2 regions of the Roseburia sp. AF20-18LB genome follow, and region 2 is predicted to be linked to the other one. Evidence: predicted binding sites of a transcription regulator. Region 2 holds the regulator's gene; the other holds the start of a gene.
What was found. Region 2 encodes NrdR, which represses ribonucleotide reductase genes. Its sites were predicted from a motif close to CACAANATNTTGTG; they were not measured.
Positions count from the first base shown of each region.

Region 1 (4,398 bases), 170 kb from region 2:
CCAGAACTGGGAACCAATATAACCACAGGTACGTCTTGCCACGTTCATCTTATCCTGGTCACGGTTGTGGCAATGCGGGCACTCCCATACTAATTTTCCATCATCATCTTTTACAATCTGAATCTCACCATCATAGCCACATACCTGGCAGTAATCGCTTTTGGTATTTAACTCTGCATACATGATATTCTCATAGATGAATTTCATTACAGATAAAACAGCATCCAGATTATCCTGCATGTTCGGAACTTCCACATAGCTGATTGCTCCACCCGGTGAAAGTGCCTGGAACTGGGATTCGAATTTCAGCTTGGTAAATGCATCGATGTTTTCGGTTACATGCACATGATAGCTGTTGGTAATGTAATTCTTATCGGTAACACCCGGAATAACTCCGAAACGTTTCTGTAAACATTTTGCAAATTTATAGGTGGTAGACTCAAGCGGTGTTCCATATACGGAGAAATCAATATTTTCTTTCTCTTTCCACTCCTTGCAGGCATCATTTAACCGCTGCATTACCTTTAAGGCAAATGGTGTTGCTGCCGGGTCGGTATGTGGTTTTCCAGTCATATATCTGGTACATTCGCAAAGTCCTGCATAACCCAGTGAAATAGTAGAATATCCACCATATAAAAGCTTGTCTATGGTCTCGCCTTTTTTCAGACGGGCAAGTGCTCCGTACTGCCAGAGAATCGGTGCCACATCAGAAGGTGTTCCCTTCAGGCGGTTATGACGCGCCATCAATGCACGGTAGCAAAGGTCCAAACGCTCATCAAATAGCTTCCAGAATTTTTCAAAATCTCCGCCGGAAGAGCATGCCAGATCTACCAGATTCAAGGTTACCACGCCTTGATTGAAACGACCGTAGAACTTTGGCTTGCCATCTTCATCATGATATACGGTAAGGAAGGAACGGCAGCCCATACAGGTATAGCAGTTGCCATCTTTTAATTCCTTCATTTTCTTCTCAGAAATATAATCCGGAACCATACGCTTTGCAGTACATTTTGCTGCTTTCTTCGTCAGATAATAGTATTCCGAATCCTCATGGATATTATCCTCTTCCAATACATAAATCAGCTTTGGAAATGCCGGTGTAATCCATACGCCATCCTCATTCTTAACTCCCTGATAACGCTGGTCCAACACTTCCTCTATAATCATGGCAAGGTCTTTTTTCTCCTGCTCATTCTTTGCTTCGTTCAGATACATGAACACGGTTACGAATGGGGACTGTCCGTTGGTAGTCATCAGCGTTACCACCTGATACTGAATAACCTGTACGCCCCGTTCGATTTCCGCATGAAGTCTTCTTTCCACAATGCTGTTAATCTTCTCTTCGCTCAGCTCCACACCGCTCTCTTTTAATGTCTGCAGCAGCTCTGCATGAATTTTCTCACGGCTGATCTGGACAAATGGTACTAAATGTGCCAGTGAAATACTCTGCCCGCCATACTGGGAGCTTGCCACCTGAGCAATAATCTGGGTTGCAATATTACATGCTGTAGAGAAAGAATGTGGCTTGTCAATTCTGGTTCCGCTGATAACGGTTCCGTTCTGTAACATATCCTCTAAATTTACCAGATCACAGTTATGCATATGCTGTGCAAAATAATCTGCATCATGGAAATGGATAATTCCCTGTTCATGTGCCTCTACAATATCCTCCGGAAGAAGGAATCTTCTGGTAATATCCTTACTCACCTCACCAGCCATATAGTCACGCTGCACGCTGTTTACGGTTGAATCCTTATTGGAATTCTCCTGTTTTACTTCTTCATTATTACATTCAATCAGACTTAAAATCTGTTCATCCGTAGAGTTGGATTTACGTACCAGGGCACGTTTATAGCGGTAAGTAATGTATTTCCGGGCAACAGAAAAAGCCCTCTTGTCCATTAACTGATCCTCCACTAAGTCCTGAATATCTTCTACATTCAGGGCATGGTTGGCATCCTTACAGGAATCCTCTATATATTGTGCAATCTCCTTAATCTGGTCTGCAGTCAATCGTTCCGCTTCCACCACCTCATGGTTCGCTTTATTGATTGCAATAATAATTTTTGAAATGTCAAAAACAGCCTCTGCGCCGCTTCTTTTAATGATTTTCATCGAAATCCTCTCCCATAAAAAAATAGTCTATTCGCATAAAATCGGCACAAAACTGTACTAGATTTTGTGTCGAATCTCTTCAACGCATATACAGTATACCATATCTTGTGTTTTACGCAAGGGAAATATACAAGATTCGTGAATTTTTTTCAGAAAAATTTTTTTAGAATTTAACGCTTTTTTCATAATCTGGACAATTATTTTTCACAAAATCCGGGTATACTACAAATATCAATAGAGAACAGGTTCATCCCCCAATGTCTTGTCTCTCTATTTGATAAAACTTTTTTCATAAATTTTCATAACTCCCCTTTGTACCCCCGCAGTGCTGTGGGGGTATTACCTTTGTAAAACCATTTTTCAGACTGTAAAAACCCCGTCTCAAATATCAATGCGATATCGAAACGAGGTTTTATTTTTTAATCTATTTTTTAGAAATCTACTTCCGTGTCATAGTAACAGCATTTCAGCAGTTTTTCCATTTCTTCCTGACTTGGCTGTCTTGGGTTGGAGCCGGTGCAGGCATCCAAAATTGCATTGGCTGCAATCTCAGGCAGTCTCTCTAAGAATACTTCTTCCGGTACAAAGCCCTGCTCAGCCGGATAGCTGTCCAGTCCGTAGTTCTTAATACAGTGCGGAATATTCAAGTCATCATTCATCTTACGCAGGTACTGGATTAAAAGTGCGACTTTCTCGTCCAGTGTCTCTCCGCCAAGCTTCATAAAATCTGCAATCACGCCATAACGTTTCTTTGCAGTCTCATCCTTTGCATTAAATGCAATAACCTTCGGCAGATACATGGCATTAGCTGCGCCATGAATAATATGTGCACCGTAGTCGGCAAATGCGGCACCGGTCTTATGTGCCATAGAATGTACGATTCCAAGCAGTGCATTGGAAAATGCCATTCCAGCCAAACACTGGGCATTGTGCATGGAATCACGTTTTGCCATATCTCCGTTATAGGAATCAATCAGATCATGCTGAATCATTTCGATAGCATGGAGTGCCAGCGGGTCTGTAAAATCACTGTTGGCAGTTGAAACATACGCTTCAATGGCATGTGTCATCGCATCCATTCCGGTGTGGGCTACCAGCTTCTGCGGCATGGTCTCTGCCAGTTCCGGGTCAACGATTGCTACGTCCGGTGTAATTTCAAAATCCGCAATCGGATATTTGATTCCCCTCTCATAATCCGTAATAATGGAAAATGCAGTTACTTCTGTTGCTGTTCCTGAGGTAGAAGAAATTGCACAGAAATGTGCTTTCTTTCTTAATTTCGGAATTCCAAATACCTTACACATGTCTTCAAAGGTAATATCCGGATATTCATATTTAATCCACATTGCTTTTGCAGCATCAATTGGTGAACCACCACCGATTGCTACAATCCAGTCCGGCTTGAACTTCTCCATAGCGGCAGCACCCTTCATCACGGTCTCAACAGATGGATCCGGTTCAATTCCTTCAAACAGTTCCACTTCCATACCTGCTTCTTTCAGATATGCCTCTGCTTTATCCAGGAAACCAAACCGTTTCATGGAGCCTCCACCAACACAGATCATTGCGCGCTTTCCTTCGAAGTTCTTCAGTGCCTCCAATGCACCTTTGCCGTGGTATAAATCTCTTGGTAATGTAAATCTCTGCATTCGTAATACCTCCTTGATAATCATTGTATGTTTACTGATATATTTTTATCATAACACAATAATATACAAAAGGTAACTGGATTTTTCTTATTTTTTGTGAAATTTTTATAAAAATTGGTTGGATTTTCCAAATATCACATACTGCTGTCTTATTACAAACTACTAATCCATAATATTAAATATAGTCAACTTATTATCAGTCAAAACTCTTGTCTGTCTTACTCTACCATTTGCTGCATTCACATCTACTTCATATAATACCTGTGTTGCTTCATCATTTCCAGGAACACCACATCTTATCATAGTAAAATAGTGCATATTTCCATCATCTGCCTCATACATATCTCCCTCCATTACTATCATGTCTTCTCCTGAATCATCCTCTGTTCCTTTGCTATAATATTCTACCAATTTCTCATATATAAATTCTTCTGTCAAATTAAGATTTTCTACCTCAGCAGGAACATCTTCTGCAAATATTGTCCACTCATCTCCTGTATAATCCCATTGATCGTCTATTTGAATTCTATTTTTTTCACTCTCTGGTAATTCCACGCATTCAATTCCAGATAACCTATACAGACTGTAACCATCTGCTCGATATTGTTCTATTACATTATTTGTATTAATCGAA
Region 1 covers NZ_QTWP01000001.1:630,093-634,490, forward strand. Annotated here, with positions in the region: gene nrdD (anaerobic ribonucleoside-triphosphate reductase) at 1-2,115, opposite strand, end outside; gene DWX65_RS03090 (iron-containing alcohol dehydrogenase) at 2,547-3,764, opposite strand; gene DWX65_RS03095 (hypothetical protein) at 3,927-4,398, opposite strand, start outside.
Region 1: nrdD (anaerobic ribonucleoside-triphosphate reductase) is a predicted target of NrdR. The motif match lies at 2,212-2,225, and genes of this name have one in related genera.

Region 2 (4,398 bases):
AGATGGAAAAGAAATCAGTTGGTTCATGAAGGAAATGTGGAATATGATGATGCAGATATAGTGTGGCTTAGATGGTTTTACCAACAGATTATGGATGCAAAAGATCCGCTATCCGTGAAACATCAATTATTGCAACAACAGATAAATTCTAATATGCCCGTAAATAGAAGAGAAAATGTGATATTTGAAAGTACTAGAAAAACAGACAATTTTTGGACAGAGAGAAAAATCCTGATTATAGTGTCAGTTATAATTTTAATTATTGTCGGTGTAAAGATGCTGTTATGATTGCTCTAGTTATGGAAACATCCATTGAAATATGACAGGTGCTGTTTTTAATCATGCTGCCTGGTGGCAAACTGGTATAAGAAATTAGAAATGTACATTTTTTCTTTCGTGTGGTACACTATATGTTATTGTATGAAAGTTTTTAATACAGCAAAAACAATACTTTTCAAAGGAGAAATATAAATCATGAAATTAGGAATCGTAGGTTTACCAAACGTAGGAAAAAGTACATTATTTAATTCACTGACCAAAGCAGGCGCAGAATCAGCCAATTATCCGTTTTGTACCATTGACCCGAATGTGGGAATCGTAACTGTACCGGATAACCGTCTGAAGGTGTTAGGCGAGATGTATCATTCCAAGAAAGTAACACCGGCAGTCATTGAATTTGTAGATATTGCAGGACTTGTAAAAGGAGCCAGCAAAGGAGAGGGACTTGGAAACCAGTTCCTTGCCAATATTCGTGAAGTAGATGCCATCGTTCATGTTGTACGTTGTTTTGAAGATACCAACGTAGTCCATGTAGACGGAAGCATTGACCCGGTTCGTGATATTGAGACCATTAATTTAGAACTTATCTTTTCTGATATTGAAATCTTGGAAAGAAGAATTGCAAAAGTTACCAAGCAGGCAAGAATGGACAAGACACTTGCAAAAGAAGAGGCACTTTTGAAATCCTTAAAGGCACATCTGGAAGAAGGAAAGATGGCAAAGACTTATCCGTTGAGTGATGATGAGGACGAGCAGGCATGGTTTGCATCTTATAATTTATTAACTGCAAAACCGGTTATCTATGCAGCAAATGTAAGTGAGGATGACCTTGCAGATGATGGTGCAGACAATCCACATGTTGCAAGAGTAAGAGAACAGGCAGCCGCAGAAAACAGTGAAGTATTTGTTATCTGCGCACAGATTGAACAGGAAATTGCAGAATTAGATGATGATGAAAAAGCAATGTTCTTAGAGGACCTTGGATTAAAAGAATCCGGTCTTGAGAAACTGATTGCAGCAAGCTATAAATTGTTAGGACTTATCAGCTACCTTACATCAGGAGAAGATGAGACAAGAGCATGGACTATTACCAAAGGAACCAAGGCACCGCAGGCGGCAGGAAAGATTCATACCGACTTCGAGCGTGGATTTATACGTGCAGAGGTGGTATCCTATGACCATCTGATTGAGTGTGGAAGCATGACAGCAGCAAAAGAAAAGGGACTGGTAAGACTGGAAGGAAAAGATTACGTTGTTCAGGATGGCGATATTATTTTATTCCGTTTCAACGTATAAGGAACCTTTTGAAAAATCCGGCATAGTATAAATAGAAGAAAAGGCACAGTGGGGCAGGCACATGATACGCTATTGTGAATTGTGTGAAAAGCAGGTGATTAATATTGCAGACTGTTGCTGCCTGGGAAATGTGGTGGATTTGGAACTGGATGAGTGCAATGGAAGAATCTGTGCACTGGTTGTAGCTGCGCCGGGAAAATTTTTCTGTATTTTTTGTCCGGCATGCGAATATATTATTCCATGGAAACGTGTTGTGCGGATTGGACCGGATATTATTCTGGTAGATGTCTGTGTAGAAGATGTGAAAAGTTAGTTGACATAAGAATACGAGAAAGTTATACTAAAAATAGTACGACCAATATTTGTAAAAGCTGATATCAGCAGTTCTTTATGAACGTTTGGTGATGGAAAAACGGTATTATTTACGCAAAATTCACAAAGCGTGTTTTGCGTAGTTTTTAGAATAGGAGAAAAAAGATGAAGTGCCCATTTTGCAGCAGTGAAAATACCAGAGTAATTGATTCGAGACCGGCAGATGACAATAACTCCATTCGTCGGAGAAGATTATGTGACGATTGTGGAAAACGTTTCACAACTTATGAAAAAGTTGAGACAATTCCATTGATTGTAATAAAAAAGGATAACTGCAGAGAGCAGTATGACCGTTCCAAGATTGAAGCAGGTGTACTTCGTGCCTGCCATAAGAGACCGGTATCGGTGGAGCAGATAACCAGACTGGTTGATGAAGTGGAGACAGAGATTTTTAATCGGGAAGAAAAGGAAATCCCAAGTACTGTAATTGGTGAGATTCTGATGGATAAGATTAAAGATTTAGATGCAGTGGCGTATGTTCGTTTTGCATCTGTATATCGTGAATTTAAGGATGTAAATACCTTTATGAATGAGTTAAAGAAAATGCTGGATAAATAAAAGAAAATCTTTTTGGAGAAAAGGGTTAATTTTGGTTGAATTTATCCGATAAAATTAGTAGCAGATAATTATGATGTGAGGAACGTGATCGTTATGAATATTTCAGGAATTCGTCCCAATGCGGGATTTTACGATTACAACAGCATACAGAATATCCGGAATGCAGTAGAAGATACACCGGTTGTTAAGACGGCAGCAGATGCCGGTGCATCTGAACAGCAGCAGAAGGATACCTTAGAGACTCCGGTACGAAGAGAACAGGATTTTGGGGCAGCAGATTATGCAGCACAGTACCAGCCGGATCGTACCTACGAGATGAAAGGTTCTGAAAGTGATATACATAGCCTGGATGTTGAGAAGGCATTATCCGATATGCACAAAGATCAGGTATTGCAGCAGTATCAGTTCTTTGTGGGAGAGAACATTGAACAGAGCGGAATCCGGCAGATTACTGCAACGGATACTGCAAAAGTGCGAAATGTAGAAAACTTTAATTTATAAGAGCAATTTTGATTATAAAAAAGTAAGAGACCGTTAGAAGGTAAGATTCCTAAGAATTCTTAAGAATCTTACCTTTTTTACTTGCGGCAGTTATGCTTCTTTTGTATAATTAAATTCAGGCTTGCCTGAAGAACGGGAAGTATAAGAGAGGATAAAATATGAAGAAAGTGCAGGAAGACTGGAAGGAAGAAATGCTGCAGGTAGGTGTACTTACCAATACACATGGTGTGCGTGGCGAAGTGAAGGTATATCCGACAACAGATGATGTCATGCGTTTTAAAAAGCTGAAGCAGGTATTTTTGGATACTGGAAAAGAACCGATGGAGCTTCAGGTTACACAGGCGCGCTTCTTTAAAAATCTGGTAATATTAAAATTCAAAGAATTTGATAATATAAATGATGTAGAGAAGTATAAGAGCAGAGGGCTATATGTAACAAGGGAAAATGCTGTAAAGCTGGCTCCGAATGAGTATTTCGTTGCTGATTTGATTGGCTTAAAGGCAGCCGGAGATGACGGAGAAGATTTAGGTGAAGTAAAGGATGTACTTCAGACCGGTGCAAATGACATTTATGTATTACATAAAGATGGGGAAGATGATATTTTACTTCCGGCAATTAAGGATTGTGTAAAAAATGTCAATATAGAGGAAGGCACCATTACGGTACACCTTTTAAATGGGCTTCGTGATATTAATAAGAAGTAGGTAGCAAAATGAATTTTCATATATTAACATTATTTCCGGATATGGTAGAACGGGGACTGAATACCAGTATCATCGGAAGAGCAGTTGGCAAAGGACTTTTAAATATAGAAACAATTAACATCCGGGATTATACATTAGACCGTCATAAAAAAGTAGATGATTATCCGTATGGTGGCGGAGCCGGGATGGTAATGCAGGCACAGCCGATTTATGATGCGTGGCAGGCAGTGGCACAGAAGATTGGAAGAAAGCCAAGAACAGTATATCTTACACCTCAGGGCAATACGTTTCAGCAGGAAATGGCAAAGGATTATGCGAAGGAAGAAGACCTGGTACTGCTTTGTGGGCATTATGAGGGCATCGATGAACGTGTGTTAGAAGAAATTGTGACGGATTATGTGTCGATTGGAGATTATGTGCTGACAGGAGGAGAACTTCCGGCAATGGTCATGGTGGATGCGATATCCCGTATGGTGCCTGGCGTACTGGCAAATGATGAATCCGGAACCACAGAATCCTTTGAAGGAAATTTATTGGAATATCCGCAGTATAGCAGACCGGAAGACTGGATGGGAAAGAAAGTTCCAGCTATTTTGCTTTCCGGAGACCATGCAAAAGTAGAAGCATGGAGGAGAGAACAATCCATTAAAAGAACCATGGAACGAAGACCGGATTTGCTGGCAGATGC
Region 2 covers NZ_QTWP01000001.1:458,432-462,829, reverse strand. Annotated here, with positions in the region: gene DWX65_RS02270 (DUF6548 family protein) at 1-288, shown strand, start outside; gene ychF (redox-regulated ATPase YchF) at 475-1,575, shown strand; gene DWX65_RS02260 (YlmC/YmxH family sporulation protein) at 1,637-1,888, shown strand; gene nrdR (transcriptional regulator NrdR) at 2,053-2,505, shown strand; gene DWX65_RS02250 (hypothetical protein) at 2,599-3,006, shown strand; gene rimM (ribosome maturation factor RimM) at 3,165-3,710, shown strand; gene trmD (tRNA (guanosine(37)-N1)-methyltransferase TrmD) at 3,719-4,398, shown strand, end outside.